4 regions of the Kocuria atrinae genome follow, and region 1 is predicted to be linked to each of the others. Evidence: riboswitches for the same ligand, from Rfam matches in the RefSeq annotation. Region 1 holds a riboswitch; each other region holds the start of a gene.
What was found. Region 1 has a riboswitch for S-adenosylmethionine ahead of ABD283_RS04650 (AMP-binding protein). Riboswitches for the same ligand answer to the same signal wherever they lie in the genome.
Positions count from the first base shown of each region.

Region 2: it holds a riboswitch for S-adenosylmethionine, as region 1 does, so the genes downstream of both, ABD283_RS03875 (acyl-CoA dehydrogenase family protein) here and ABD283_RS04650 (AMP-binding protein) in region 1, are expected to answer to the same signal.
Region 3: it holds a riboswitch for S-adenosylmethionine, as region 1 does, so the genes downstream of both, ABD283_RS09895 (bifunctional o-acetylhomoserine/o-acetylserine sulfhydrylase) here and ABD283_RS04650 (AMP-binding protein) in region 1, are expected to answer to the same signal.
Region 4: it holds a riboswitch for S-adenosylmethionine, as region 1 does, so the genes downstream of both, ABD283_RS07560 (ABC transporter ATP-binding protein) here and ABD283_RS04650 (AMP-binding protein) in region 1, are expected to answer to the same signal.

Region 1 covers NZ_BAAAQA010000008.1:10,998-18,876, reverse strand. The annotation lists gene ABD283_RS04660 (succinate dehydrogenase cytochrome b subunit) at 1-443, opposite strand, end outside; gene ABD283_RS04655 (hypothetical protein) at 622-1,179, shown strand; gene ABD283_RS04650 (AMP-binding protein) at 1,250-3,388, opposite strand; SAM riboswitch class I at 3,382-3,476, opposite strand; gene ABD283_RS04645 (CoA-binding protein) at 3,693-4,112, opposite strand; SAM riboswitch class IV at 4,203-4,317, shown strand; gene ABD283_RS04640 (LLM class flavin-dependent oxidoreductase) at 4,401-5,822, shown strand; gene cls (cardiolipin synthase) at 5,895-7,382, opposite strand; gene ABD283_RS04630 (GNAT family N-acetyltransferase) at 7,395-7,879, opposite strand, start outside.
Region 2 covers NZ_BAAAQA010000004.1:193,879-201,757, reverse strand. The annotation lists gene ABD283_RS03890 (YbhB/YbcL family Raf kinase inhibitor-like protein) at 1-27, opposite strand, end outside; gene ABD283_RS03885 (carbohydrate kinase family protein) at 147-1,076, opposite strand; gene ABD283_RS03880 (glyceraldehyde-3-phosphate dehydrogenase) at 1,283-2,704, shown strand; gene ABD283_RS03875 (acyl-CoA dehydrogenase family protein) at 3,066-4,346, opposite strand; SAM riboswitch class I at 4,450-4,541, opposite strand; gene ABD283_RS03870 (M18 family aminopeptidase) at 4,594-5,922, opposite strand; gene ABD283_RS03865 (CPBP family intramembrane glutamic endopeptidase) at 5,933-7,366, opposite strand; gene ABD283_RS03860 (glutamine amidotransferase) at 7,514-7,879, opposite strand, start outside.
Region 3 covers NZ_BAAAQA010000018.1:122,788-130,666, forward strand. The annotation lists gene ABD283_RS09880 (alpha/beta hydrolase) at 1-565, opposite strand, end outside; gene ABD283_RS09885 (SGNH/GDSL hydrolase family protein) at 741-1,544, shown strand; gene metX (homoserine O-acetyltransferase MetX) at 1,580-2,755, opposite strand; gene ABD283_RS09895 (bifunctional o-acetylhomoserine/o-acetylserine sulfhydrylase) at 2,752-4,134, opposite strand; SAM riboswitch class IV at 4,211-4,329, opposite strand; gene ABD283_RS09900 (VOC family protein) at 4,445-5,083, shown strand; gene ABD283_RS09905 (CPBP family intramembrane glutamic endopeptidase) at 5,147-5,932, opposite strand; gene ABD283_RS09910 (S9 family peptidase) at 5,960-7,879, shown strand, end outside.
Region 4 covers NZ_BAAAQA010000015.1:215,916-223,794, reverse strand. The annotation lists gene ABD283_RS07565 (aliphatic sulfonate ABC transporter substrate-binding protein) at 1-984, opposite strand, end outside; gene ABD283_RS07560 (ABC transporter ATP-binding protein) at 1,087-1,968, opposite strand; SAM riboswitch class I at 1,978-2,065, opposite strand; gene ABD283_RS07555 (DUF2231 domain-containing protein) at 2,176-2,727, opposite strand; gene ABD283_RS07550 (YciI family protein) at 3,241-3,603, shown strand; gene ABD283_RS07545 (ATP-binding cassette domain-containing protein) at 3,698-6,070, opposite strand; gene ABD283_RS07540 (DUF4232 domain-containing protein) at 6,139-6,654, opposite strand; gene ABD283_RS07535 (DUF3054 domain-containing protein) at 6,901-7,335, shown strand; gene ABD283_RS07530 (Lrp/AsnC family transcriptional regulator) at 7,366-7,644, shown strand; gene trpD (anthranilate phosphoribosyltransferase) at 7,740-7,879, opposite strand, start outside.

The sequences.
Region 1 (7,879 bases):
ATCTGGGGGACCGAGCGACGTCGGCCGCGAGGGCGCCTCCGCTGCTTGCCCGTGAGCTGAAGCTTGAAGTCCTGAATCGTGCTCTGCACCGTGTGCCGCTCGGCGCGCATGGCCCGCAGCGTGAGTTCGGTGCCGGCCATGATGTGGCTCGTGGCGCTCGCGAGCAGTCCCACTCGGACGACCCACAGGACCGAATTGCGCGGCAAAACCGGAGCACCCACGGTGCGGAGGAACTCCGCGTACTCGTTGTAGTGCTTCCGGCCCAGATACACCTGCATGTTCCCGGCCATGTGCCCCGCGGTGAACAGACTCAGGATGGTTCCGGACGCGGCCATCGCGAGTTTGAGCTCGGCATTGGTGGCGTCCTTGAACATCACTTCCCACGCGCTGGGCTTGGGAGTGGAGTCGGCAGTGTCCGTCGAGGGCTGAGCGGCGGGATTCATCACTGGATCATCCTAAGAGTTCTGGGCAGAAGTATCAGTTCGAGTGCCCTGGGAAGTAACGAACAACTCGATCCTCATGCGCGCGGGGTGAAATTCCAACGCTCGGGGGAGTCGGTGCCTGCCTTTTCTTCGTAGCCTTAAAGATAAGGAGCAACCAGGCGATGACTAGGAGCGCTGGATGACTGACTCACGTGACGCCCCGCGGGAAAGAACTCGCAACCGAGCCCAGGACCTCGATGGCGATCAACCCATCACGACCTTCAGGGAGCGGCCTCAACCGAACTTTGCGCTGGATCCGTTCCACAGGGTGCTTCTTTTGGTCAGCATGATCTCGGCCGTGGCCCTGCCGGTGTACTTCTTCCTGCGGTATTCGGGTGCCCAGGGAGATTTCGCCCTCCATTACGACTTCACTGGTGACGTGACCCGCGAGGGGTCTTTCCAAGAGGCCGCCATTATCCTCGTGCTGCTGAGTCTGCTGACGATCGGTTGTGGAGTGCTGACGCGATACCCACGGGTCTTCAACTTCCCCGTGACCCTCACCCGGGACAACGTGCAGCGTCAGTACAAGAACGCCGTACAGATGTTGGTGTGGGTGGTTGCCGGTATGGCGGCGGTCCTGGCCATCATGGTGGGAGGCTGGCTCGGGATCCTCAGTGCGGACCTGATGTGGCTGCCGCTCGCGGCCATGGGGATCGTCCTGATCGTGTTCATCCGGCGGATGGTCAAGCTCCGCTGAAATCGTCGGGCCGGCTCAACCCAGCCGGCCCGACGACGCCGCTCAGCGCTTTTCCTTGCTCAGCCCACGTCTATTCGCGCGTCGCCAGGACGTCGGCGATCGCGTCAAGTGCTTCCTCATTCTGCAACGAGGAGCGGTCGCCCAAGGTCTGCCCCTCGTAGAGCTGGGTCAAGAGGCGACGGGTGATCTTCCCCGAACGAGTCTTGGGGAGATCCGGCACGGCGATGACCTCGCGGGGTTTGGCGATCGGGCCGATCTCCTGCGCCACGTGGGCGCGGAGTTCTTCTCGAACCTCATCCGCGGACAGTGACTGTGCCTCCGCAGTGAGTACCACGTAGGCCAGAACGGCGTGTCCGGTGACGGGATCCTTGATGGGGGTCGCACCAGCCTCGACCACGTGCGGGTGAGTCACCAGTGCGGACTCGATCTCGATGGTCGACAACCGGTGCCCGGACACGTTGATCACGTCATCCACGCGGCCCAAGATGTACAGGTCGCCCTCGTCATCGGTGCGTGCGCCGTCACCGGCGAGGAACCAGCCGCGCTCGCCGTAGGCCGACCAGTACGAGGACAGGTAGCGCTGCGGATCGCCCCACACCGTGCGGGCCATGGACGGGCCGATCTTGTCGACCACGGCGAAGCCCTGCAACCCCGCCGGAACTTCCTCACCGGATTCGTCGAGCACGCGCACCGAGATACCAGGGACGGCGCGCGTGGCGCAGCCCGGCTTCAGGGAGGTGTGCGGAGCGGCGTCGTCGAACGTGCCGGGCGGTGCGAACTGCGGATCGTGCGGGCGCGGGGAGGCCACGCACGAGCCTGTCTCGGACTGCCACCAGGTGTCCACAAACGGGACCTCGTCGCGGCCGACCTGCGCTCGCAACCAACGCCACGCCTCGGGATTGATGGATTCGCCCACCGACCCGAGCAAGCGGATGGACGAGAGGTTGTAGACCTGCGGCAGACCTTTGGGGAAGGCCCCCATGAGCGAGCGGATCAGCGTGGGAGCGGTGTAGTAATTGGTCACGCCGTAGCGTTCGATGACCTCGAAATGGCGCCCGTAATCCGGGGTGTTGGGGGTGCCCTCGTAGATCACTTCGGTCACGCCGTTGGCCAGTGGGCCGTAGATCTCGTAGGTGTGCGCGGTGACCCACGCGAGGTCCGCGGTGCACCAGTGAACGGTCGAATCCACCTTGGCCGGGTCGTTCACCGCGGAGAGCTCGTCCGGCCGAAGCACGCCGTTGGCATCGGGCACGTCCGGGAGCAGGTCGAACATGAGGGCGTGCGTATACGCGGTCTGCACCAGATATCCGCCCATCGTGTGCACCAGGCCCTTGGGCTTCCCCGTGGTGCCGGAGGTGTAGATGATGAACAGGGGCGTCTCCGCGTCGAAGGCCTCGGGCACATGCACGTCCGAGACATCCGCGGTCAGCTCGTGCCACCACACGTCACGGCCACGCGTCCAGGGCACAGTGTCCTCTTGCTTGGAACGCAGCCCGCGGGTGCCGCGCGGCAGGTCCATGCGGCCGGGTCGCGAGGTGCGGCGCACCACGATCACGTGCTCGATGTTGTTCTCGCCGCTGCACGCCTGGTCCGCGTTGGTTTTCACGGGAACGACGGCGCCGCGCCGGTTCTGCCCGTCCGTGGTCACCAGGACCTTGGCGCCGGTGTCTTCCACACGGAACTTGAGAGCCTCGGCGGAGAAGCCCCCGAACACGAGGGAGTGGATGGCGCCGATACGCGCGCACGCGAGCGTGATGATGACGGTTTCGGGAATCACCGGGAGGTAGATGACCACGCGGTCGCCCTCTTCCACACCGAGTTTCAGCAGGGCGTTGGCGGCCTTGGAGACCTCGCGCTGCAGGTCCGCGTAGGTGTAGACCAGGCGGTCACCGGGTTCACCCTCGAAGTAGAGGGCCACGTGATTGCCGCGGCCGGCGTCCACATGGCGGTCCACGCAGTTGTAGGAAACGTTGAGCTTGCCGCCCTCGAACCAGGCGATCTCCGGTACCGAGAGGATGTCGTTGCCGGCCTCGTCCGTGCCGATCTTCTGCGGCTTGTCGAAGCGGTGGGTCGTGTGCCACGGCTCGGCCCAGTCCAGACGGGTCGCCTGCTTGGCCCAGAACTCCTCGCGCGCCTCATCCGAGATCAGCGCGGGATTGGGCGTGGGCGAGTAAGGGTCTGAGAAGGAAGTAATCTCGATCAACTCCATCGTCTCCTGGCATTAGCACCTTGCACCGCACGGGTACCGGTTGCTGCGACGTCAACGAGCCAGGTCTCTCGGCCGCTCCGGATGGGAACCGTTCCATTCAACGTCTCGGGAGGGGGCGGTCGCAAATTGAGTCAGCGCGCGGAGCATGAACATTTGTGGCAGAGGTTCGCACGTCAGAAGTGGTAGTGCACATTTTTGGCAAGGGATCGCACTAAACACCGTGCTCCGCGCGCGAACCTCTGCCCAGAATGTCAAAGGCCTGTGGGGGAGACCGTCCTTGCCCGCGTTGACAGAACCGGCGCGCCTACAGAACCCGCGGGGCCTCGATCAGCGGGCAGGTGTTCATGACCACCTTCAACCCGGCGGCCTTCGCCCGTTCGGCGGCAGCCTGGTCGGACACACCAAGCTGCATCCACACGGCCCCGGCCCCAATGTTGATCGCTTGATCCACCACTTCACCCACGCGCTGGGAGTTCACGAAGCAGTCGACCACGTCAACGTGCCCCGGGATGTCCGCGAGCGAGCGGTAGCCGGTCTCGCCGTGCACGTCCTCACCGGCCAGATTGACAGGGATGATCTCCTGACCGAATTCATCACGAATCCGCCGGGACACCGCAAAGGCCGGTCGCGTGCGGTTGGTGGACAGCCCAACAACGGCCCACCGCCCCGGGGTGGTGAGTAGCTCGCGAATCAGGTCCGGATCGTTGACGTGGCGATCACTCATACGACCATCGTCTCACTGTGAATCAGCTCGGTCATCATGTTTCACGGGCCGCCGGAACCGGTGGGGAAACTGTACAGTGGTGCCCAGAACGATCATGAGTTCCGACGCACAGCCCTGGCTTGTCGGACGGCAACCCTCTCCCGTAGCGGGGTGCCCCAGGTGAGGATCGGGCCGCATGGCACACCGCATGCGGCAAGTACGGCGCCACACAAGCGCGCTGGACCCGCAGAGTAGGCCGCCGCAGGTGGTGCACGGGGCGCGGGTCGAGTTCGACCTCAAGGGGCACACATGAGCAAGAAGCGGATTTCCGTGAACGCCTTCGACATGACCTGCGTGGACCACCAGAGCTTCGGCCTGTGGCGTCACCCGCGGTCCAAGGCCACCGAGTACAACACCATTGAATACTGGACCAACCTGGCCAAGACCCTGGAGAAGGGCAAGTTCGACGCCCTGTTCCTGGCGGACGTGGTGGGTATCTACGACATCTACAAGAACTCCGCCGCGCCCTCGGTGGCGGACGGTGCGCAGGTTCCGGTAAACGACCCGTTCATGCAGATCTCCGCCATGGCGGCCGTGACCGAGCACCTGGGCTTTGGCGTAACCAGCGCCGTGACCTACGAGCAGCCCTACACCCTGGCTCGCAAGTACGCGACGCTCGACCACCTGACCAAGGGCCGCGTGGGCTTCAACGTGGTGACTTCCTACTTGCCCTCCGCCGCGGAGAATCAGGGTCTGCCTCGTCAGATCGAGCACGATACCCGCTACGAGATTGCCGAAGAGTTCCTCGACGTCTGCTACAAGCTGTGGGAAGGCTCCTGGGAGGACGGCGCCGTGGTCAAGGACCGCGAGGCCGGCCGCTACGCGGATCCCCAGAAGGTCCACCCGATCCAGCACTCGGGCAAGTACTTCAGCGTTCCGGGCGCCGCTCTCACCGAGCCCTCCCCGCAGCGGACCCCGCTGATCTTCCAAGCGGGCGCATCCTCGCGTGGCCAGGCGTTCGCCGGACGCCACGCGGAGGCCGTGTTTGTGGGAGGTCTGCGCCCAGACCTCACCCGCTATGTCACGGACAAGATCCGCGAGCAGGCCGAGGAGCAGGGTCGCCACCGCGACGACGTCAAGATCTACGCGATGCTCTCCGTGGTCGTGGACGAGACCGAGGAGAAGGCTCAGGAGAAGTACCGGGAGTACCTCTCCTACGTGGACCTTGAGGCGTCCCAGGCGATCATCGGCGGCTGGTCCGGCGTGGATCTGAGCCAGTTCGACGAGGACGAGGCCCTGAACTACATCAAGACCGATTCCATCCAGTCCTTCCTGACCCCGTTCACCCTGCAGTCCAAGGACAAGAAGTGGACCCGCGAGGAGATCGCCAAGCACTGTGCCCTGGGCGGTATGGGTGACGTGATCGTGGGATCGCCGGAATCCGTGGCGGATCAGCTCGAGACGTGGGTCGACGAGGGTGGCCTGGACGGCATCAACCTGGCCTACCACGTGAGCCCCGGTTCCTTCGAGGACTTCGTGGAGTTCGTGGTCCCGGAGCTGCAGAAGCGTGGCCGCTACCGCACCGACTACGAGGGTTCCACCCTGCGGGAGTCCCTCTACGGCGCCGGTCAGTCCCAGGTCATGGACACCCACCCGGCCGCGCAGTATCGCGGTGCGTACGCCGACAAGCCGTCCGTCGCGGACACCGCCGCTCGCGAGTTGGTGGGCTAACAGCCCCTCTGCCCACGACGCCGCTGTCGCGACCTTTTCGAACGAAAGGTCGCGACAGCGGCGTCGTGGCCGTTAAAGCAAAGCCGAAGTGAGGCGACAGACGTTCTCTACATACTTCTGCAGCAGGGGGCGCTTGTTCCACGCCTCGAGGTTCAGCACGGTTGAGGATGCCTTGAACTCATCGACCACATTTTCCATTCGTACATGGAAATGCTGATCCACGATCATGACGGAGACTTCCAGGTCCAGAGCGAAGGACCGCTCGTCCATGTTGGAGGAACCGATCACACTGATCAGGTCGTCCACGAGCACGAACTTGGCGTGCAGCACGGTGGGGGAGCTGTAGCGGTAGATCTTGACCCCGGCCTCCGCCAACTCGGCATAGTAGGAGTTCTGGGCATGGTGGGCCAGGAAATGATCCGAGGACTCACCCACGAAGATCTCCACCTCCACCCCGGACTGCGCCTCAGTGGTGAGCGCGTGCAGCAGGGACTCATCCGGTACGAAGTACGGGCTGGAGATCACCACGCGCCGGTTGGCGTTGTAGATGAGGTGGTTGAACAGCCGCAGGTTGTTCTCAGTCTCGAACCCCGGCCCGGACGGTACCACCTGCGCATACACCGGGCCCTCCACATCAGTGAGAACCTCGGTGGCCTCATCCAGGAGCAGGTCGTCGGTTTCCGAGTACCAGTCCGAGACGAACACCGCGTTGAGCTCGGAGACCACGGCCCCGGAACAGCGGATCATCAGATCCTTCCACTCCAGGCCGCGGCGAAGGTTCTTCTTCTTGTTGTACGAGCGGTGAATGATGTTCTGCGAACCGGTGTAGGCGATCGAGCCGTCCACCACCAGGATCTTGCGGTGGTTGCGCAGGTCCGGGCGCTGCCACTCGCCTCGCCACGGGCGGATCGGCAGCATGCGCCGCCAGGGAATACCAGAGGCGTTGAAGCGACGGGCCAATTCCGCGTAACCGGGGTAACCGAGCGATCCCACGTGGTCGATGAGGATGCGCACCCGCACCCCACGTTCATGGGCTCGCACGAGGGAGTCCAGGAGCACCGTGGACACCGGGTCCGTGGCCACGATGTAGAACTCGAAGTGCACGTAATCCGTGGCACGGTCCACGTCGTGAGCCATTCGCTCCATGGATTCGTGGTTGTCCGTGAGGATGTCAAAGTCATTGCCACCCACCATGGGTAGCGCGCCCAATCGGTAGTTCAGCTTGGCGGTCGTGGTGACCCACTCGGGCAGGTCATGGAACTCCTCGCCCAGGGAGAAGTCCTCCGGGGTGTTCTCCCGGATGATGTCGTTCATCTTGGCCTGCTTCTCCATCCGCTTCCGCGGCAGACGGGAAGAGCCGATGATGAGGAACAACAACAGGCCCACAAAGGGGAAAACGGTCAGACCCAGTAGCCACGCAAGTGCGACGGAGGGCCTACGGCGATGCGGGATCCAGCCGAGCGCTACCACTGTGATCGTGAAATCCAGGACGCCCAGGGCAATCAGAATCCATTCCGGATAGGTATCCGGGAGTAAGGCATACGGGGTCCATGGGTACATCAGGTCACTAACTCAGTTGCTCCGAGGTGTCTCCGGGCGCGCGTACACGTAAGCGGATTCGGACCCGCCGCACGGACGTTCGGTGAAACCGTTGTCGAGCAGCAGCTTGGAAGCGGGCCCATTACCCCACGGGACGGAGGCGTTCACCGCAGTGACCTCGGGATTCTGGAAGGCCAATTCCAGGAGGTGGGGCAGAACCTCGCCCCCGTACCCCTGGTTCTGACGCGCGGGCACTATGGAGCCAACCACCTCGAGTTCGTGGTCAATGGGCGGGCCCACGAAACCAGCCATGCCGATGATCTGTTCAGAGGCCGCATCCACTATCGCGAACATCGAGAACATGGTCTCGGTGAAGAAATAGCTGCCGGCCTCCAACGCAGTTTGGGCCCAGTCCCGATCCTCGGGGGTCGGGAACCCCGGGGCGAACTGTGGCAGGTCCGTTGAGTCCGCAATTGCCTCGAGCTCTTCCGGGACGAACGGACGCAGCAGGAGGCGCT
Region 2 (7,879 bases), on a different contig from region 1:
GTCTGCGTAAGGTTTACGGTCAAACATCGGTATTCCTTTCGTTGAACGATTCGTACTCACGGACAATTCGTTGCCGACGGCGCTCGGCCGGGTTCACGGCCTCATCTCACCGAGCTTGCCGCTCGCCTATGAGCAGACTGGACGCATTAGTGAGCGGGCAGGTCCGCCTTGGTCGGCAGATCCGCTCCGGAGCGGGACACGGTCACGCCCGCTGCGGTGGCCGCGTAGCGCAGGATCTCGAGCACCTGGTCCTTGCTGAGTGCATCCAGTCCGCGACGAGCCTCGGCCCCCGTGAGACCGCGGTCGGTCAGTGCGGAGATCAACGCGGCCATGAAAGAGTCACCGGCACCCACGGTGTCCGCCACGTCCACCTTGGCGGCGGGGGTGTCCATGCCTTCTCGTCCGGTGCCACGACTGACTGCCCACGGACCCAGGGCACCGCGGGTCACAACCACCAAGCGAGCTCCGGCCTGCAACCAGGCACGGGCGCTGTCCTCGATGGAACGGTTCGGGTAGAGCCACAACAAGTCCTCGTCCGAGGCCTTTACGATGTCCGCAGATGCCACAATCGCCTCCGCGCGGGCGCGGGCGTCCGAGGAATCCGGGATGATGGTCGGCCGGCAGTTGGGGTCATACGAGACCAGAGCATGATCGTGGGCGCGTTCCACGGCCTTGCGGACCATGGTGGCCCCGGGCTCGAGCATGGCGCCGATGGAGCCGACGTGCAGCAGACCGGTCTCGTTCAGGAGCCGATCGATCTGCTCGTCCGAGACATCCAGGGACCAGTCCAGCTGAAAGTCATAGGTCGCAGCACCCGCCTGATCCAGCGTGGCCTGGGCGACGGAGGTGGGTTTGGAATCCGGATTGAACGGCAGATTCACGTTGTTGTCCCGCAGGTGAGCGGCCACTTGCTCGCCGTACTCGTCCTGACCGTAACGGCCCAGGAACTGCACTTCTTGATCCAAGCGGGCGAGGCCCACGGCCACATTCATGGGGCTTCCGCCCACGTGCGCGCGGGGTTCTTCACCGTCGCGTGAGACCACATCCACGAGAGCTTCACCGATCACCGTCAACATGGCACCACGGTAGCAAAGGCGACCGACAAGAAGAGGCCACCGAGCGGCGTCGTCACCTTAAGAGACACGTGCGCGAGGGGTGCGCGAGCCACGTACACTGGCGTACGACGAGCCGCCTCATCTTGTGCGGCGCCATCACGCTAGACCGCACAACGAAGCGCGGCACAACACGGCCCTCACGACGAAGTCCGGGTCGAGGAAGAAGGATGCTGGTGAGCACCACCTGGTCCGATCGAGAAGCACTTGCTGAAGCACTGGTCCCCCTGGTGGGCCGTTTGCACCGCGAGAACAAGGTGGTCACCACCGTGTTCGGCCGGTCGCTGGTTCACAAGTCCGTTACCGAAATCATCAAGGCGCACCGCTTCACCCGCCGCATCCTGGGCGAAGAGCTGCCGCTCAAGGACACCCTGGACATCGTCGAGACGCTGACCAAGCTCAAGCTGGGTACCTGCAACATCGACGTGGCCAAGCTGGCACAGGGCTACAAGGAATCCGGTAGCAACGACCTCGAGGCGTACCTGCGTGAACAGCTCGCGTCCGTAGTCGATCACCAGGGCGAGAACGAGCCCGAGTCCCAGGACGTGGTGCTCTACGGTTTCGGTCGCATCGGCCGTCTGCTGGCTCGCATCCTCATCAACCGTAATGACGGCACCGGTCTGAACCTGCGCGCCGTGGTGGTTCGCAAGAAGCCGGGCAACGACCTGGTCAAGCGCGCATCCCTGCTGCGCCGTGACTCCGTGCACGGTTCCTTCGACGGCACCATCACCGTGGACGAAGAGAAGAACGTCATCACCGCCAATGGCGTGGACATCCAGTTCATCTACGCCGGCTCCCCGGCCGAGGTGGACTACACCGAGTACGGCATCGACAACGCCCTGGTGGTCGACAACACCGGTGCGTGGCGCGACGAAGAGGGACTCTCCCAGCACCTGCAGTCCAAGGGTGTCGCGAAGGTCCTGCTGACCGCTCCCGGCAAGGGCGATCTCAAGAACATCGTGTGCGGCGTGAACGACAAGGACATCCTGCCCGAGGACAAGATCCTCTCCGCAGCATCCTGCACGACCAACGCCATCACCCCGGTCGTCAAGGTCCTCAATGACCAGTACGGCATCAAGCAGGGTCACGTCGAGACCGTTCACTCGTACACCAACGACCAGAACCTCATCGACAACTGGCACAAGGGCGACCGCCGCGGCCGTTCCGCAGCGCTGAACATGGTCATCACCGAAACTGGTGCCGCCAAGGCTGTGGCCAAGGCTCTGCCGGAGATGAAGGGCAAGCTCACCGGCAACGCCATCCGCGTGCCAACCCCGGACGTCTCCATGGCCATCCTCAACCTGCAGCTGGACAAGGCACCCGAATCCGCTGACGAGGTCAACGAGTTCCTCAAGGACATTTCCATGAACTCGGCCATGCGCAAGCAGATCGACTACGTGGACTCCCCGGACGTCGTCTCCACCGACCTGGTCGGCTCCCGCCGCGCCGGCGTGGTGGACGGTCTGGCCACCATCGTCAACAACAACTCGCTCGTGCTCTACGTCTGGTACGACAACGAGTTCGGCTACTCCTGCCAGGTGGTGCGCGTGCTCGCTCGCATGGCAGACATCGCCATGCCGCAGCTCCCGTAAGCTGCCCGGCCACTACGACGCAGCCCCGGCCCCTTCCGCGCGAAGGTGCCGGGGCTGCGTCATTGGTTGTGAGGCGCGTTGGTTGTGGGGTGCTTCGGTTGTGGGGGCGTTGGGACTGTCGCGGGGCTTGCTGCGCATCTCAGGCGCCGTCCCGACCCCGCCGGGCACCTCGTGTGCCGTTAGAGCCTTTCTGAGCCTCGCCAAGGGTTCTAATGACGCATGGCGTGCGCACGGAGGTTCTAACGACGCCCGGTGCTCGTCGTTGCAGCACCCTTACCGCAGACGACGCCGCTTCGGCCGCGTAGCCGCGCATCTCAAGCGCGCTCAGGTCCCTGCCGCGCACCTGGTGTGTCCCACAGGTCTACTGGGGCTTCTCACCGGCCTGCTTGACCTCGCCAATCGCGTTGAGGCCGAACATCGGGGTGCAGTTGACGCGGTAGTCGCCCACGATGCGTGCTTTGTAGATGGTCGGGTTGTGCGTGGCCACGGTGCGGGCGTTGCGCCAGAAGCGGTCCAGGGACTTGGACTTGCCCACGGCGGAGGCGCCGAGCAGGTCGAAGATCCCGTCCGTCACGTCGCGTACGAGGTCCGGAACGACCACCTGGGCATGTGCCACGGGCAGTTCGCACGCGTTGGTCAACTCCTGGGGGTTGTTGAGAAGGGGATCGCCGCCGAGAACGCCAATGGCGGCGTCGAGCTCCCGGGCCGCTTGCAGAACGATCGCCCGCGCGGCGGCTGCCTTCGCACTCAGTTCACCCACGCGCTGCAGGACCTGCGGATCCTCGCGCGCAACTGAGCCGGTACCGGTGTTGAAACCGCGAGTGCGTGAACGCACCAAGTGGACGCCCTCGTCGATGGCGGCCTTGGCGATGCCCGCTTCAACGGCAAGGAGGACGAGCTGGAAGACAGCGGTCTCCTGGGTGGCTCGGCCATCGCGGTTGCGCACGTTGGCCGCCGGAACCTTAACCCCGCGGAAGTGCGTGGTGCCTGTGCCGGTGAGTTGCTGGCCGAACCCATCCCAGTCGTCGACCAGTTCGATGCCATCCCACGAGCTCTTCACCAGCGCATGCGAGCGCGCCTCCTGACCGGGAATCTGCGCGGTGACCTGGATCCAATCGGAGAAGATGGAACCGGTGGAGTAGTACTTGGTGCCGTTGAGCTCCCAGTCACCGTCTGCGGTCTGGATCTGGGTCAGGGTAGTGGCCGCGGTGCCCAGCGCGGCCCCGGAGCGCTCGGTCGCGGCATTGCCCACGGTCTCGCCGGCGGCAATCCGCGGGAACCAGACGTCGGACTCCTCCGAGCTGAGGCTCGCGATGAATCCCAGGTGCGAGCGGTAAACATGCGCCACATTGGAGTCCGCCGCGGCCAGGGCAATCAGCAGCTCCGCCACCTGCTCCAGCGAAGCTCCGTAACCACCCCGCGAGCGCGGAACGGTCAGCGCACCGAAGTGCCGTTCCTTGAGCCACTTGAACTGTTCGAACGGCAGAATCCGCTGCTGTTCGCGTTCCACAGCACCGGCCGCAATCCGGTCGAACACCGGTTGGAACACGTCAAATAATTCGCGGGTGCTCAGCGATCGCTGCGGATCCCCGTGAAGGGCCGCGGTGTCGAATTGTTCCTTGATCCCGGTGTCAGTGCTCATGTTCTCGGTAGTCCCTCGCGTTCAGTCGCGGTGCACGCACCCGACCGAGAGGAACACAGCGCGTGCGCGGGCATGACCGTGCGAACCGCAGAAGCTGAAAAGCTGTCCATCGGTCGTGGCGGAAGCACCGTCCCGGTATCCGGGTGGTTGCTGCGGCGTTGACGAGCCACGTCTCTCGGCCGCTCTTGATGGCGTTACGGGTTCAGAGCATCACGGGCCCCGGGGGACTGTCAACGCGCGTGACGGTTTATGACCGCCAGAACGCTCCGGTCACTCGGGACAGCGCGTGAAGGTCGTCCACGTGGGCGAGTTCGCGGGCCGAATGCATCGACAACAAGCCCACGCCCACGTCCAGGGTGCGCATGCCCAAGCGGGTGGCTGTGATGGGCCCGATAGTGGAACCGCACGGCACGTTGTTGTTGGAGACGAATTCCTGATAGCTCACGCCGGCGCGATCACACGCATCCGCCCACAGCCCGGCGCCCATGGCGTCCGTGGTGTAGCGCTGGTTGGCGTTGATCTTCAGGAGCGGTCCGGATCCCGGTTCGGGAGTGTTCACGGGATCGTGATGACCGCGGTAGTTGGGGTGGACCAGGTGACCGGCGTCCGCAGACAGGCACACCGATTCAGCCAGAGAACGCCGGTAATCGTCCTGTGATTCGCCCTGCGCCGCGCTGATACGCACGAGCACGTCCTCCAGGAACGGGCCCGCCGCGCCGGAACGCGTGGCTGAACCGACTTCCTCGTGGTCGAACGCGGCCAGCATCGAAACCTGCGACGCGGATTCGAGCTCCTCCGCGTGCTCGACGAACGCATGAAGCCCCGCATAGACGGAGGACAGGTTGTCCAGTCGACCGCTCGCGAGCAGTTGCCGCCGCTGCCCGATCAATTCAGGTTTCTGGGTATCCGCGAGCACGATGTCGAAGCCCACGATGTCCTCCGGGGACACCGATGCCTCGGCCATGTCCGCGAGCAGTCCCAGCACGTCAGCGTCCTGCGCCGAGCCCGTTCCCCAAATGGGCTGCACGTGCTGCTGCTTGTCCAGCTTGAGCCCGTCGTTGGCCCCGCGGTCCAGGTGGATGGCCAACTGCGGAATCCTTGCGATGGCCTCAGTCGCGCATAAGTGTTGCGTGAGTTCGCCGTTCTCACCACGCACCACAATGCGCCCGGCGAGCCGCAGATCCCTGTCCAGCCAAGAATTCAGCAGTACCCCGCCGTAGACCTCCACTCCCGCCTGATACCAACCGTTGGAGACCGTGGTCGGCTTGGGCTTGAGCTTGAACCCGGGCGAATCCGTGTGCGCGCCCAAAATGCGAGACCCGGCGCCCGCGCGATAGTCGCGAGGGGCCACCCAGGCGATCAGAGCGCCGTCGCGAATCGTGAAGTGCCTCCCGACGACGTCGCTCCACGCCTCGGACCCGTGCAGTTCCGTGAATCCCGCGCCGCGCAGCAGCTCTGCGGCGGCCGCGACCGCGTGGTAGGAACTGGGCGAGGCCATGACGTAATCACCCAGGGCACGGGCATAGCCGAACGGGGCGCGGTGGGAGTCCAAGTCAGAAACGCTGTGATGGGCCATGCAGCACAGTCTAAGGAGTGCGGTCCTGGTTGGTAGCTGAACCGTCGCCCTGCGGTCCCAGGTTCTGGCCTTGCGGCGAGCCGTAGCTCGTGTGTTGGCTCGATGGCTGCGCCCCCGTGAACTGGCGGTCCCGCGGGTCGCCACCCTGCGACGGGCCGTTCTGCCAAGGCCCGTTCCCGGATGGTCCGTTCGGTGACTGCGGGCCCGATGTCTTCCGCACGTCCAGCAGACCCACCGGACGCCCCTGGCCGTCCCGCACGGTGTACGGGCCGTACTGCTCGGGCAGGGAGAGGTAGTTCTGAGTCCGCGGGTCCACCACGAACGCGGCGAGCGCGGTGCCGTTCTGGCCGACCACACGCTGCCGTTGCGCGAGTGCGGGCAGGCGCGGCGGAGGCGGCAGGATGATGGTGCGGGAGGTCGCGATTCGAGTCTTCCGAGCCATCCGGAACACCACCAACAGGAAAATCCCGTTGATGGCCAGGGTGAACAGCACCTCGATGGGCCCACCACTCGTATCGTTCAGGTCCGCCAAGCCGACCATGGCCATGAGCGTGACCGTGCAGTTGTTGACCACGTGGAGCGCCACGGCCGCCTCCAAACCGCCGGTGCGCCAGGTGATGACGCCCATGGTGATCGCCATGACGGCGATGGAGGCCTGTCCCCACACATCGTAGAGATGCCCGGCCACGAACAGCGGGACGGGCAGAAGAATGGCCCAGGCCGGGTGCTTCAACCAACGACCCACCGTCTGCATCAGGTAGCCGCGGAAGACGAGTTCCTCCGCGAAGCACTGGATGGGCACCAGCAGGATCACCATGAGCAGCAGCCAGCCCCACTGGGGCGCCAGGGTGAACTCGATCGCTTCACCGCCGGCCACGATATCGAACAGGATGGACAGGCCGTTGATCACCACAAAGATGGCCAGTGCCGCGAGCCCGCACTGAAGCATCCATTTCCAGCGCAACCGCCCCGTCACCGAGTGGAGTAGGCCCAATGGCCGCGGGCCCATAATCCATCTGGCCAGATAAGCCGCCGGAGCCATGAGTGCAACTGAGCCGAACAGGAGTAAGAAGACCAGCGGGTCCAGCTGGTTCATGGTCTCCAGATTGTCCATGTCCATGGGGTTGTCCACGAACAGGACAAGCGGGATGGTGAACAGCACCGTAAGGACGATGTACAGGAAGAAAAAGATGGCGCCCTCAACCAAGGGCTTCCACCACTCGTGTTTGGGATCCGCGAATCCCAGGCGGTGATACGCCAGCGTGCGCAGCCGCTCCGGCGGCACCTGGGACGGGCCGGGAGCAGGAACCGGCGGGGGTACGCGACCGCCGTTCATGGTCGACGACGCCGCTGCCCGACCATCGCCTCTCCCCTCACCGGGCCGCGTGGCCGGGATCGAGTGAGGTGCGGGCGGTTGGCTCCAGGGAGCGGGGTGCTGGCTCATGGTTCCACGCTATCGGTCGCCGGTGTTCTGCGAGGTGATTGTGGAGTGTGTGTACCGTGTGCCAACCGGGCAACCGAACAACCCGGCAATCCTGCAACCCACGCGGCGCAGCGAGGCAGACGGGCCCCACGCGCGGCACGAAGTTCCTTAGACGGAAGCCGATTGGTGGGCCGTTGTTGCCCGCACCGCGTAACGCTCCACGAAGGCCGCCAGAATTTTCTTGGGTTGATCCACCTCAGGCCCGTCCTTGACGCGATCGATCACGGTCTGAGTGTCTTCCGGCCGGAAGTAACCCAGGTCCTTGTAGGCGATGACCCGGTTGATCAGGCCGTTCGGGTCCAGTTCCGGGTGGAACTGCGTGGCGTAGAGGTTCTGCTTGACGCGGTACATCTGCACCTCGCACACGGTTCCGCTGGCCAGCAACACTGCGCTGGCGGGCAGCGAACGAGTGCCTTCCTTGTGCCCTACGTAGGCGGTGAACTCCCCCGGCAACTGGGACAGCAGTGGATCTTT
Region 3 (7,879 bases), on a different contig from region 1:
GCACCTTGGTGACCTCGGCATGATCAACGCACCAGTCCGCCGTGACATCCACCATGGCCTGCGGAATCACCGGGTCTTCGGGATCACGGCCCCAGAACATCTGCAGCGGGTGCTCCCCCAGGTGAGCGTCCTTGAAGAACTCGGCGTGAGCGTCGTCGTCGGCGATCGGCACCACAAAACCGGACAGGCCCACGACCGCGTCCACGGTTTCAGGAATGTGCCGGGCCACACTCGTGGCCACAGCCATGCCCTGGGAGAAGCCCAGCAGGAACACCTTCGAGTGGTGCTCGGCCTGTTCCTGGACCCAGGCTGACACCGGGCGAACTGCCTCGACCACAGCCTCCGTCGAGAAGCTTGCATCCGCCGACAACGGGAACCATTGAAACCCCATTTGTGCTCGCTGCGGGGCCCGGACGGAAGCGTAGGTGGCGCCCGGCAGGAGAGCAGGGATCAACGCCATCAGATCCTCTTCGTGGGATCCGTAACCGTGGAACAGCACCACGAGCGGGGTGTCGGCACGTTCAGTGGGCTCATTGTTCCAAATCACAAACGGGGTATCACTCATGTGACCATCCTGACATGACTCGCTGGTGCCTCATACTCGGCCCGTGCATTGAACGGGGCCGAGTGGTAGAAAAGCGCATATGGCTTCACCTGACACTCCCCCCGAGTTCGACGAACACCCCGAATACGACGGGCAACTAAAAGACAGCACTCCCCGGGCACACCCTTGGCACCGCATGGTGGCCATCGGCGATTCCTTCACGGAGGGCGTGGGCGACCCCGATGAGCACGTCCCCGGCGGACACCGCGGCTGGGCGGACCGTGTAGCCGAAGAATTGGACCGACTCACCAATGACTTCGCGTACGCCAATCTTGCGATCCGTGGCCGCCTGTATCAGCCCATCATCGACGAACAGCTCGAACCGGCCCTCGCGCTGCAACCCGATCTGGTCACCATCAGCGCCGGCGGCAACGACATGCTGCGCCCCGGGGCCGACCCGGATGCCATTGCGCAGAAGTTGGATGGCGTGATTGCCCGGATCGCGGAAACGGGCGCCACTGTGATCATGTTCGACGGACCAGATGTGGGTAACACTCCCGTGCTGCGCAGCATCCGCGGCCGAGTGGCCATCTGGAACGAGAACGTCCGTGTCATCGCGGCCCGGCACGGTGCGGTAATGACCGATCTGTGGGGTCTGCACGAACTGGCTGATCCACTCATGTGGGCGCCTGATCGACTGCATTTCTCACCGTTGGGTCATCAACGGATAGCCGTGGAAGTACTCGACTCCCTGGGCATCGAGCACGGACTGGTCCCCGATGTCCTGGAACCCCGGCCCACCAAGACCAAGCGGGAGGCCCGCCGGGAGGACCTCGTGTGGGCCCGCAAGCACTTTGCTCCGTGGGTTGCCCGCCGGATCACCAAGCGCAGCTCGGGAGACTCGATTACGGCCAAGCGACCGCAATTCGGGCGAGCGGTCATTCCTGGCGCGGGTGAAACACCGGAGGTACAGAGCTCCGGCGACCAGGAACCCGTCTGACGGGCACACGCCGGAAACCGGCGTACCGCTCGGGTTTAGTCCTTCAACACCGTCTTTTTGAGGAGCATGCCCAACTGAGGTGCTTCGATCAGGAATCCGTCGTGGCCGCTGGGTGAGCTGATCATGTGCAGGGTCTGCTCACCCGGCAGTGCCTGCACCAGTTCGGCAGATTCTGCCGGAAAGAACAGCCGGTCCGAGTCGACCCCGGCCACGAGCCACTCGCACGTCGTACCGGCAAGCACCTCTTCCAAAGCTCCTCGGCCTCGCGTGACGTCGTGGGACATGAGCGTCTCGTTCACGCTGAGGTACGAGTTCGCGTCAAAGCGCCCGGCCAGCTTGGAGGCCTGGTGATCCAGGTAGCTCTCCACGCGGTAACGGCCGCGCTGGGATGTGTGGGTCGCGTCCACGTCCTCATTCGTTTGGGCTTCGCGGCCGAATCGGTAGTGCAACTCCGCTGCCGAGCGGTAGGTGATGTGCGCGATCCGCCGTGCGAGCCCGAGACCCGCTTCCGGGAACTCACCGTCGTAGTAGTCACCGCCGCGGAAGTTCGGGTCTTGACGGATGGCAAGTGCTTGTGCCTGACCCCACGCGAGCAGTTCCGCGCTGGCGGAGGCGCAGGCAGCGATCACACCGCATGCCGCCACCCGATCCGGGTACATCACGGCCCATTCCAGGGCCCGCGCGCCACCCATGGACCCGCCGATCACCAAACGCCAGCGGTCGATGCCCAGGGCGTCGGAGAGGACCGCCTCGGCGCTCACGGTGTCCCGCACGGTGATGCGCGGGAAGCGCGAACCCCAGGCTCTCTGTTCCGGATCCACCTCGGGCGGGGCCTGGGTAGCCGGCCCGGTACTGCCGTAACAGCCACCCAAGATGTTTGCGCAGACGACAAAGTATTTGTCGGTGTCGATGGCCGCGCCCGGACCTACCAGGCCGTCCCACCAGCCACCGGCCTCCGCAGCGAGACGCTCCACCTCGGGAGCGTGATCGCGTGACTGGCCTCGCGCCACGTGCGAGTCGCCGGTCAGGGCGTGTTCGATCAGCACGGCGTTGGAGCCGTCAGCATTGAGACGGCCCCACGTTTCGTAGGCCAGCCGCGCACGAGGGAGACGGTACCCGGACTCCAAGGTCAGGGGCCCGACGTCGATGTAGCCCACCACGCCGTCCTCACGCACGAGCGAGTCAGCGGTCCCGCCTCCCACGATGGTCACGCCTGCGGTCCTCCCTCACCCGACGACGCCGCTGCGCCACCCAGCGCGGCCACGGCCTCGAAACCGGATTCCAGATCGGCCAGGATGTCGTCAATATTCTCCAAACCCACGGACAGCCGCACGAAGCCGGGCTCGATACCGGTTGCCCGCTGTTCCTGGTCGGTCAACTGCGAGTGAGTGGTCGAGGCCGGGTGGATCACCAGGGAGCGCGCATCGCCGATGTTGGCCACGTTGGAGTGCAAGGTCAGGGCATCCACGAATGCGGTGCCCGCCTCGCGTCCACCGTCAAGTACGAAACCGAGCACGGAACCCGCACCCTTGGGAGCGTATTTCTTGCCGCGTTCGTGCCACGGCGAGGAGGCGAGGCCCGCATAGGAGACCGCACGAACGTCGTCGCGCGCCTCGAGCCACTCCGCGACCTTCTGGGCGTTGGCCACGTGGCGATCCATGCGCAGGGAGAGTGTCTCGATGCCCTGCTCGATGAGGAACGCGTTGAACGGGGAAATCGACGACCCCAGGTCGCGCAGCAACTGCACGCGAGCCTTGAGAATGTAGGACAGATTCACTCCGAAGATGCCGTCCTGACCGAGGGCCTGAGCATAGACCAGACCGTTGTAGGACGCGTCCGGCTCATTGAAGGCCGGGAAGCGCTGCGGATCCTGACCGAAGTCGAAGTTGCCCGCATCCACGATCATGCCACCGATGGCCGTTCCGTGACCGCCCATGAATTTGGTGGCCGAGTGCACCACGATGTCAGCGCCCCACTCGATCGGTCGGATCAGGTACGGCGTGGCAATCGTGTTGTCCACGATCAACGGCACACCGGATTCGTGGGCGACTGCGGAAATGGCTTCGATGTCCAGCACGTCATTGCGCGGATTGGGGATGGTCTCCCCGAAGAACGCCACCGTGTTGGGCCGAACTGCAGCGCGCCAGGCCTCGGGATCGTCCGGATCAGAAACGAAGGTGGTCTCCACACCCATCTTGGGCAGCGTGTGATGCAACAGGTTGTACGTGCCGCCGTACATTGACGGGCTGGCCACCACGTGGGTTCCGGCGCCGCCCAGGTTCAGGATCGCAAAGGTAGAGGCGGCTTGGCCCGAGCTGAGCATCAGTGCGCCCACGCCGCCCTCGAGAGAAGCGACTCGATTTTCGACCACTTCCGTAGTCGGGTTAGTCAGACGCGTGTAAATGGGGCCGAGTTCCGCCAGGGCAAAACGGTTGGCCGCTGTCTCCGCATCCGGGAACACGTAGGAGGTGGTCTGGTGGATCGGCAGTGCCCGTGAACCGGTGGTGGGGTCAGGCTCCTGGCCCGCGTGGATCTGACGGGTTTCGAATGCCCAACCCTGCGGGCTGGACGGGGTGGCTGCGGGGCTCATACCGCACTCCCTTTCAACATCAGGGGCCCGGTGAACGATCCGCAGCACGATGCCCGTGCAGCGATCGGGCACCTGTGACCCGCGCTTGCCAACACCGAAGAATTGCGGTGCGGCCCGGTCCTCACCCAGGGCACCCCACCGCGGAGGGAGGGTTGCCGGTCAGCTAGCTGGGGCTTCTCGCTGACTCTCGTGACCTGCACTTCATTGTCCGGAGCCGGTGCCTAGAACGTCAAGCTGAGTTACCCGCGTCACACGGTCATGTTTCAGCTCTCGATTTGGAGACCACTGTGCGCGGTGTCACGATGTGACCATGAAACTGGATCATGTCTCATTCGCAGCACAATCCGATGGTCTTGAAGCCACCACGGAACGGATTGCCGATCAGCTAGGGATCGAACCGGTCAAGGGCGGAATCCACCCGCGCTTCGGAACGCGAAACATGATCCTGCCCCTCACGGGTCACCAGTACGTGGAAGTGGTCGAGGTTCTCGAGCACCCCGCCGCGGACAAGGCGCCGTTCGGTCAGGCCGTCCGCGCCCGCTCCGAGGCCGGTGGAGGTTGGCTCGGCTGGGTGGTCGAGGTTCAGGATCTTACCCCCTACGAGGACAAGTTGGGCCGCCCCTCCGTACCGGGTTTCCGGTTGTTCCCGGACGGCCGCCAGCTGGAGTGGCGCCAGATCGGCGTGAAGGGTTTGATCGCGGACCCCCAGTTGCCGTTCATGGTTCGTTTTGAATCCGAGCCCGAGATGCACCCGTCCCAGGCGCGCATCACTGACGTTCAGCTGGCGGGTATGGAGATCGCAGGTTCCTCGGAGCGCGTGACCGAGTGGTTGGGCGGTCCGGTTGAAGACGTCCTGGCCTCCCTGGACGTCACCTGGTCATCCCCCAACGGGACCCCCGGCGTCATGGCAGTTTCTTTCACCACGCCGGACGGCTTGGCCACGATTTAGGTTTTCGCTGACGACGCCGCTGCCTTTGGCTCGAAAAGGTTGCGGCAGGGGCGTCGTCGCCCTTTAACCCGCCAAAAGCTGCGGTAGCAGGAAACCGGTGATGTCCAACAGCGCATGGGCGATGAGCAACGGGGCGAGGCGCCCGTAGCGGCGGTAAACCCACACGAACACCAGGCCCATGACCACGTTGCCCAGCGCGGGGCCAAAGCCTTGATACAGGTGGTAACTGGCGCGGAAGACCGAGGTGACCAGGGCAATGGTGACCCAGGACCACCCGATACGGCGCAGCCGATCACAGAGGAACGCCACCACGATGATTTCCTCGACCAGGCTGTGGCGTATGGCAGACAAAATCAGGACGGGCACCGTCCACCAGTGCTCGTTGAGGGCCGAGGTATTGATCGCCGCGGTGAGGCCCAGCGCGCGTCCCACCTGGTAGAGCCCCAGCGTTCCCAGCCCCATAACCAGGAACAAGCACATCCCCCAGACCGCATCACGTAGTGGGTGGCGACCGTCCACCCCGACGCTGCGGAGAACGTTTTTGATCCGTGGCAGGGACCCCGCCATCAGGTAAAGCGCGAGCGCCACCGGGACCAGGGCGAAACCGATACTCGCAAGCTGCCTGAGGAGATCAATGGCGGGCACTGGGCTCAGCACCCGGTTCAACGTGGCCTCGGCGTCCGAGAGCGATCCCCTGGACATTGTCTCGGCCAGGTTGAGCACGGCGTACACCGCTGAAGAGCCCAGTGACACACCCAGGACCAGCGCAATGTGGAACCACAGCTCCGACCGTGCCGGGGGCTGTTCGAGGGGTTGGGGGTGGAAGGGGTCCGTCAACACGGACACCATTGTGCCGTGCTCCTTAGACTGGGGTTCATGAGTTCCGAGAAGCCCGCATATCCCGTAGCCGTTCGACGCACCGTTCAGCGCAGTTTTCACGACCACACGTTCGACGATCATTTCGAGTGGCTGCGAGATAAGGACTCGGATGAGGTCCGCACGCATCTGGACCGCGAGAACGAGTATGCGGAAGCGGTCACGGCCCATTTGAAGCCTCTGCGCGAGAGCATCTACCAGGAAATCAAGGGGCGCACCCAAGAGACCGACATGTCCGTGCCGGCCCGCAACGGTGCGTGGTGGTACTTCGCCCGCACCGTGGAGGGCGGCGCGCACCAGGTCTTCTGCCGGATTCCCGCCTCCGACATCGGGGACCCCGCTCTGGCGTGGACACCTCCCACGGTGGAACCCGGGGTCAAACTGCCCGGCGAGGAAATCCTGTTGGACGCCAACGCGGCCGCGGAGAAGCACGATTTCTACGCCCTGGGCGCCTTCAGCGTGTCCGAGGACGGCACCCATCTGGCATGGTCAGAGGACACCGCCGGTGATGAACGTTTCACCGTGTACATCAAAGACCTGGTCACCGGGGAGCTCCTGTCCGACCGCGTGGAACAGACTTCCTACGGTGCCTTCCTCACCCCCGATGCATCCCAGCTCATTTACACGGTGGTGGATGATTCCTGGCGCCCCTGGCGCGTGTACCGTCACCTGATCGGCACGCCCTCCGAACAAGATGAACTCTTGTACCAGGAGGACAACCCCGGACTGTGGCTGGGCGTGGAACTCTCCGCAGACAAGAAATGGCTCATGGTGGCCTCCGCGTGCTCCGAATACGGCGAATACCGCATCCGCCGTCTGGACACTCCCCAGGACGAGTGGCTCACTCTGATTCCCGAGAGTGACCGCGTGCTGTATTCGGCAGAACCATTGGACGTGGCGGGCACCGATTACGTCCTGTTGACGCATGATTACCAGGCACCCAATTCGCGCGTGAGTTTGATGCCCCTGTCCCAGGCCGGTTCGAGCATTGTGGATCTCGACCTCACGGATGTGATTCCCGCCAGTGAGCACACTCGCATTGAGTACTGCGAACCCACGGAAACCCACCTGGTGGTGTCCCTACGGTCCGAGACAACCCCGCGAGTGCGGCTCATCCCGCGTACCGCTCTGGAATCCCTGGTTGCAGGCACTGCCGATGCGACGTCAATGGCCGGTACCGAACCCGCCTTCGACGAGGAACTTTTCACCGCAACCGTGGTGTCCGCCCGTTACGACAACCCGGTGGTGCGGGTGTCCTACACATCATTCGTCACTCCCCCGCGCGTCTACGACATTCCCACCGGTGCGGAGAGCGCTGGAGGCCTGAACCAGTTCGGCGTGGGCATTCCGATCATGCGTCGAGAAACCACCGTGTTGGGCGGCTACAACCGTGAGGATTACACGGTCGAACGAGACTGGGCAGCGGCCGAGGATGGCACGCGGATTCCCATCTCATTGGTGCGCCGCGCGGACCTCGACTCCTCGGTACAGGCCCCCGTGGTGCAGTACGCCTACGGCTCCTACGAGGTCAGCACCGACCCCGGGTTCTCCATCTCCCGTTTGTCCTTGCTGGACCGTGGCGTGGTGTGGGCCGTGGCCCACGTACGCGGCGGCGGTGAGCTGGGACGCTCCTGGTATGACGACGGAAAGAAGTTCACCAAGAAGAACACCTTCACGGATTACGTGGCGGTCACCCGCCACCTCGCCGAGCGTCCCGATGTCGACGCCGCTCGCATCGCCGTTCTCGGCGGTTCCGCGGGCGGCCTACTCGTGGGCTCTGTTCTCAACTTGGCCCCCGAGCTGTATTGCGGTGCGCTGGCCGCAGTCCCCTTCGTTGACCCCTTGACCTCCATGTTGATGCCCGAGCTTCCACTCACCGCACTCGAGTGGGAAGAGTGGGGCAACCCCCTGGAGGACCAG
Region 4 (7,879 bases), on a different contig from region 1:
CTGGTCGGAGACATCGCCTGATTCAACCAGGTACGGACCCACGCGGCGCAGAACCTCGAGCTGGGCATCACCCGGCACGGGATCGACGTCAAGGTTGGAACGCTCCGCGATGACCTTGCGGGCCACCGACTCGTCCAGGCCGGCGACCTCGGCGAGAATCTTCACGGTTTCATCCACGTTCTCCTGGGCCCATTCGCGCGCGTATTCGTAGGCATCGACCACGGTCTGGGCGATCTCCGGCTGCTCTTGAAGGAACGATTCCGTGGCATTGAGGAAGCCGTAGGTGTTGAACTCGAGGTTGCGGAAGAAGAGCTTGGCGCCCTTCTCTTCGGCGCCGGCCATGATCGGATCCAAACCGCTCCACGCATCCACGGAACCGTTCTCCATAGCGGAGCGGCCATCTGCGTGCTGCAAGTTCTGGACGGTGACTTCGCTGGGGTCCACGCCCGCGTCCTGCAAGGCCTGAAGTAGGAAGAAGTACGGGTCGGTGCCCTTGGTTGCGGCCACGGACTTGCCCTTGAGGTCTGCTACCTCGGTGATATCTGAATCCGCGGGAACCACCAGCGCGGCCCACTCCGGGCGGCTGTAGAGCGAGACCACCTTGATCGGGGAGTTATTGGCGCGCGCCAGCAGGGCCGCGGAACCGGCGGTCGAGCCCACGTGGATCGCTTCCGCACGCAGGTTCTCGTTGGCCTTGTTGGAACCGGCCGACTGGATCCAGTTCACGGTGACGTTCTGGTCCTTCAACGTCTCCTCGAGCCAGCCCTTCTCCTTGATGACCAGGCTCAACGGGTTGTACGTCGCAAAGTCGATGTTGAGGGTGAATGCCTCACCGTCGCCGCCGCCCTGGCTCGGGACGTTTTCGCCGCCAGAGCCTTCACCGGCGCACGCGCTCAGGAAACCTGAGAGTGTCACGGCCCCCAGACCCAGAGCACCGGCTCGTAGGACGGAACGCCGTGACGGGGAGTTTTTGGACGGATTCATGCTGGGACCTCCAGGGGATCGTGGGTAGTGCGAATGGGCCGTGTGAGAGACTCATGGCCCGAAAATGGGTGAGTGGTAGCCCGGAATGGACGTGGTGGGGCGTTAGTGACGGTGGGTGTCTACGCCCAGGCCGGAGAGCAGTGTCAGACGCATTCGGCCGAGTTGTTCGTCGCTGCGGTTACGCGGGCGGTCGCCGGGCACGGTGAAGACGTGCGCGACCGACGCCGCGGTCTCGCGCGGCTTGCGGCCCAGCACGACGATGCGGTCGGCCAGTTGAAGAGCTTCGTCCACGTCGTGGGTCACGAGCAACACCGTGGTGGGGTGGGCTTCGTGGACCTGCAGCAGAAGGTCCTGCATCTTCAAGCGGGTCAAGGCATCAAGGGCGCCGAAAGGCTCATCCAGCAGCAGTACACCTGGGCGGCGGGCTAGCGCCCGAGCCAAAGAAGTGCGCTGGGCCATGCCGCCGGAAACCTCGCGCGGGCGCAGATGTGCGTAGTCATCGAGCTCCACCAACTCGAGGAGTCTCCGAACGCGCTCCTGGGCCTCAGCTTTGGGGGTGCCCTGCGGCAAGCCGAGCTCCACGTTCTTGTGGATGTTCTGCCAGGGGAGTAGACGCGGTTCTTGGAAGGCGACGGCGCACCGGTCGTCGATTCCGTTCACGGGCGTTCCGTCGATCAACACGGTGCCCCGGGTGGGCGCGTCCAGGCCCGACGCGGCGCGCAGCAGCGTGGACTTGCCGGAGCCACTGGGGCCGAGGATGGCCAGAACTTCACCGGGAACGACGTCCAGGGTGATGTCTTTCAACACAACATGGGGCTCGTTGCTGTTCTTACCCGGGAAAGCCCGGCAGACGTTGTCGAAGCGCACGGACAGCGCTTGTGAGGTGTTGTTTTGCGTGCGGTGGTTCCGCGGCTCCGTGATCGAATCAGAGGCGGCTTCATCCGCTTCTTCCGCGCGAACGGACGTGCTGGCATCAAGAGACATGGTGTAATCACTCCATCGGTCCTGGCGGTAGCACCTTGCATAAAGCCGGTTGCTGCGGCGTCACAGATCCAGGTCTCTCGGCCGCTCGGGATGGTCGCTCAAAACTAACGCGGGAGTGTCGCGCGCGCCAAATTGCCCGAAATATGACCGGTCATGGAGTGAATGAGTGGAGGCGATGGATTGCCTCGAATGTTGTTCGAAATGCGGTTATTTCACGGCCCGCAGGTTCGGAGTCTCTTCCTCAACGTTGACCCCCTGGGAGTACGTGAGGTGCCCTCCCAGGAACCCGCCCACCGTCATCACGCCCAAGCCGGCCAACCCGAGCACTTTGCCAACGGTGTGGTGTCCGGTCAGTCGAGCAATGAGGGATCCCGAGTAGGTCAGCACGGTCACGTCCATGGCCGCCGCGTGGATGAATCCGACGCGAGACGCGGCGCCCTTGGTGCTCTGCCAGTCATGTAGACCGGTCGCTGCCGTGGGAAGCGCGCTGAGCACCCCGGCACCCACCAGGATGGTCGAAGCGTCCTCCAGTTCTTCGCCACCCAGAACATCGAGAAGCCCTGACATGCTCCACGCGCCGATAGGAATGTCGGTGAGCATCGGATGCAACGGATGACCCAGGAAATCCCCGCTCAGTGCCTTCTTGACGAGCGGTTGTTCCGTGATCGGTCCAACGTTCGTCTTCAGGAAATCGATCACGGAGTCCAATGAATGGGCTTCCTCGATCCGAGTTGTGACCTGCTGAAATGCCTTGTTCACCGGGTGCCTCCTGGGCAGTCTCTACTCTGCACCGCAGGGCCGAGTCGCCGGAGGGGCACGGTGCCTGGGTCGCTAAATCGGCCGTGACCTTACTCTAAGCGTGCTGAGGGATGTTGGGTAGGGCGAAAGGCCAGCCGTGCATGAGCGCACAGGATGCGGGGGACAGTACCTCTCGGAATTTCGTGTACCAGTGGAGGAAAAGAACCACCGCAGCGGGCCACACAGAGGAAACCTGTGCACTGGTACACCGATTTTGGAGAGCATCACCCTGCGTTCGCGAGTTCACCCGGTCATCGCAAGCTATCGGTACGCAATGCGACCGGGGTCCAGTTGAGGGGAGCCCTCCTCAAAGAGAACTTTACATAATGTACATTATCGGACAATCAGGGCGCCGTGCGGATTCGGCCTCCACCACCTCTATATACGTGCGTCACTCACGGTGGTTGAATCTCTGGTGACAGCACTCGTTGTGGCACTCAGTACGCGAGCATCGCACCCGCGAAAGGTTCACCCGTGGCCCAGTACATGATTTCCGTTTTCCACGAACCTGGGGTTCAAGATGCCGGCACTGCCTATCAGGACGACGCCGCTCTACAGGCCGCCTTCGCGGCCGTCGCCGAGTTCAACTCCGGACTTCAGGCAGCGGGACAATTCGTCTACGCCTGCGGGTTGATGCCGCCCGAGTCGAGTTACGCCGTGGACGCCACCGCCGCGACTCCTTTTGTTTATGCAGGACCGTTCTCCGTATCTGCTGCGTCCATCGGCGGCTTCTGGATTGTCGAAGCCCTCGATGAATCCGTCGCACTCGACCTCGCAACTCGAGCTTCTGCTGCCTGCGGTCAGAAGGTAGAAGTCCGTCCACTACAGGCGGGCTAATCCCCCGCTAAATCACCCAATGAATGCGTTTGCCCTAGTCAGGCGACTATTTGTGCGCTGACTAGGGCAAACGTCATCGTCCCTGGAGGGTAGGTCAGGCTCCCACGTACTCCGCGAGGTGCTGGCCCGTGAGTGTGGATTTCTGAGCCACGAGGTCTGCTGGCGTGCCCTCGAAAACGATCCGCCCGCCGTCGTGACCGGCACCTGGGCCCAAATCGATGATCCAGTCCGCGTGCGCCATGACGGCCTGGTGATGCTCGACCACGATCACGGACTTGCCGGACTCGACCAGGCGGTCCAGCATGCCGAGGAGGCGTTCGACGTCGGCCAGGTGAAGGCCGGTAGTGGGTTCGTCAAGAATGTAGATTCCGCCCTTCTCCCCCATGCGCGTAGCCAACTTGAGGCGCTGACGTTCGCCACCGGACAGCGTGGTGAGAGGCTGACCGACCTTCACGTATCCGAGGCCCACATCAACGAGTCGCTCGAGGATCTTGCGCGCGGCGGGCGTGCGAGCGTCGCCGTCTGCGAAATACTCGTGCGCTTCGGACACGGACATGGAGAACACATCACTGATGTTCTTCCCGTCAACCTCGAATTCGAGGACGGCGGGCTGGAATCGCTTGCCTTCGCAGTCGTCACATGTGGAGGTGACACCCTCCATCATGCCCAGGTCCGTGTAGATCACGCCGGCGCCCCTGCAGGTGGGGCACGCGCCCTCAGAGTTGGGGCTGAACAGGGCGGGCTTTTCCCCGTTGACCTTGGCGAACGTTTTGCGGATGGAGTCGAGCAGGCCTGTGTATGTGGCGGGATTGCTGCGTCGGGAGCCGCGGATGGCGCTCTGATCGATCGAGACGATGTCCTGATCGGCCGGCATCGATCCGTGAACCAGGGAACTCTTGCCCGAACCGGCCACGCCCGTAATCACGGTCAGAACACCGAGAGGAATGTCCACGTCAACGTTGTCCAGGTTGTGGGAGGTGGCGCCGCGGATCTCCAGCTGGCCAGCGGATTTGCGGAAAGACTCTTTGAGGGCGACCTGATCGTCCAAGTGACGGCCCGTATTGGTGTCACTCCCCCGCAGTTCTTCCACGGTGCCTTCGAAACAAATGGTGCCACCATCCGTTCCTGCTCCAGGCCCGAGGTCGACCACGTGATCGGCGATCGCAATGGTCTCCGGCTTGTGCTCCACCACGAGCACCGTGTTGCCCTTGTCGCGCAGTTCGAGCAGCAGCTCGTTCATCTGGCGAATGTCATGCGGGTGCAGACCAATGGTGGGCTCATCGAACACGTAGGTGACGTCGGTCAACGGGGAGCCCAGGTGACGAATCATCTTGGCACGTTGGGACTCACCTCCGGACAGCGTGCTCGTGGGGCGGTCCAGGGAGAGATACCCCAGGCCGATCCGCACGAACGAATCCAGCGTGGCAGTCAGACCGTCCAGCAGGGGCTGCATGGCCGGGTGATCCAGGCTCCGAACCCACTGAGCGAGATCAGTGATCTGCATGGCGCACGCATCGGCGATGCTGACGCCGTCGATCTTGGCGTTGCGCGCGCCCTCGGCCAATCGCGTGCCGTCGCATTCCGGGCAGGCTTTGAATGTCACGGCGCGATCCACGAACTCACGCACATGGGTCTGCATGGCCTCGCGGTCCTTGTTCAGCATGGATTTCTGGATCCGTGGGATCAGCCCTTCGAAGGTCATGTTGATGCCCTCGACCTTGACCTTGACCGGCTCCATGTAGAGGAATTCTTGGAGCTGTTTCTCCGTAAAGTCCTTAATGGGTTTGTCTCCGGGGAAGAACTCGAGCCCGCCATAGAGGCGGACGTTCCAGCCCCCCTTGTTGTATCCGGGAACCGTGATGGCGCCATCCTTGATGGACAGAGTCTCATCGTAGAGTTCCGCCAGATCCAGGTCCGAGACTTTCCCCATGCCTTCACAGCGCGGGCACATGCCGCCTGTAATGGAGAAGGTCTTCTTCTCCTTCTTCTTATTGCCACGTTCCACGGTGATCGCGCCAGCACCGCTGACCGAAGGAATGTTGAACGCGAATGCCTTGGGCCCTCCAATGTGTGGCTTGGCTAGACGCGAGAACACAATGCGGAGCATCGCGTTGACGTCCGTGGCAGTGCCCACCGTGGACCGCGGATTCGATCCCATGGGCTCCTGGTCCACCATGATTGCGGTGGTGATGCCCTCCAACATGTCGACCTCGGGTCTGCCGACCGTGGGCATCATGCCTTGCAAGAAGGCACTGTAAGTTTCGTTGATCAACCGCTGCGATTCCGCGGCCACCGTGCCGAACACCAAGGAGCTTTTGCCCGAGCCGGAAACGCCCGTGAAAACCGTGAGTCGGCGCTTGGGAATATCCAGACTCACGTCCCGAAGGTTGTTTTCACGGGCGCCCCGTACTCGAATCACATCGTGGGTGTCGGCCGCGTGCTCGCGGGCCGCATCGGTTGTGCTCACCGTGTCTCCAGAGGTTGAAGAAATGCCGTCCAGGTTACGACGGCGCACGGCAGTTTATCGCGCACGTGTCACTTGAACACACCCACGGTCGAGGTCACGAGAGACTCCGAAGAGCACGCGTCACCGTGAGCCGCAACGTTGTACTGACTCGTGCCACCCGGGAGATAAATCGTCAGAGCGTCTGTGTCCACCACTCCGCCGCAGTCTGCGGCGTCGTACAGGTGCGGCTGGGTCACCCTGAGGATCGCACGGCCAGTCTCCCCTGGCTTGAGCTGAACGGGCACGACACCCTCGTTCGTCCAAGCCGCGGGTGCTCCATACTGTTCAAACCCGCTACTTGTGAGCACGGACCGTTGAACACCGGGGTGCCCGTTCAAATTACACGCATCACTACCTTTATTCGTGACGAGGATCCACTGCGAATAGTGGCCCATACCCGGGCTACCCGGTTCCGACTCCACTTCGATACTGACATCCTTGCACGGCCCCACAGCGGGGGCGGCTTGCGCGGGTGCGACCGCTGACAGCGATAGCCCCAATCCGACGATTGCTGCTGTTCCGGTCAACTTGCTGATGCGTTGCATGACGACCTCCTGAGGTCGTGGGCCCCGGCGACGTTCGCCGGGTTGTCAGCCCTCCGGACTTCTGTCTTTATCCGGTTATTCCAGACTGGAGCGGTCATCCGATTTGCACAAGCGAATCTGGACATCTTAATCGCTTTGTGATGGTGCCAGGCCGTGACTAGAGACTCCACTTTCAACAGATAGTTCAAGGATGCACAAGAACTTTCACTTCAATGTTGACGTCAATCCCCACCCTAGAATGGGAGCATGTCCCGATCTACATCGCCATCCGTATCCCCATCTTCATCCAGCACCAAGGACACCTCTCCCCCGCCCTCGACAACCAGCCACTGGCCGTGGTTCCTGATCGCCGATTTGGTCCTGGTGACGGTCTTCGCGGCGCTGGGTCGCAACGCTCATGACCAGAGTGCCTGGGGCGCGCTGGAGACCGCTTGGCCTTTCCTTGTTGGCGCACTGGTCGGTTGGGTGCTTATCCGTGCGCATCGGCGTCCAGCCGCCTTGTTCCCCACCGGCGTGGTCGTGTGGCTGTCCGCAGAGATCGTCGGCATGTTGCTGCGCATGGCCACCGGGCAGGGAACGGCGTTGGCCTTCGTCCTGGTCAGTCTCGGTGTCCTGGGGCTGTTTCTCTTGGGATACCGGTTAGTCGTGCACCTGGTCGGTCGGTCGCGACGCAGTCGCTAGGCTGAAGGTAAACGTCGAGAAAGGACTCACATGCTCACCGCAATCGTGTTGATCAAGACCACCGCCAACCGCATCCCTGAGGTGGCTCAGGAGATTTCCAACATCAAGGGGATCACCGAGGTCTACTCGGTGACCGGCGATTGGGACCTCATTGCCATCGTGCGCGTGCGTGAGCACGAGAAACTTGCGGACGTAATTGCCGATCAGCTCTCCAAGGTCAACGGGGTGGTGTCCACGAGCACCAACATCGCCTTCCGCGCCTACAGTGAGCACGATCTGGATGCAGCTTTCTCCCTGGGTATCGACTAACCGGCAGTCACCCCAGGCCCCAGACACGAACGACGCCGCTCCCTCGGGATTTACCCGGGCGAGCGGCGTCGTCGTTGGTGAAGAAAAGTCGGTAACTAGACGGTGCGTGCGAACTGGACCCAGCGATCCAACACGCCTTGGGCCGCGCCGGAATCAATTGACTCAGCCGCGCGGGCGATGGCCTTCCCGAAGCGCTCGTGGAAATCTCCCTCGGCGGTTTCGTCCACGGCCATCA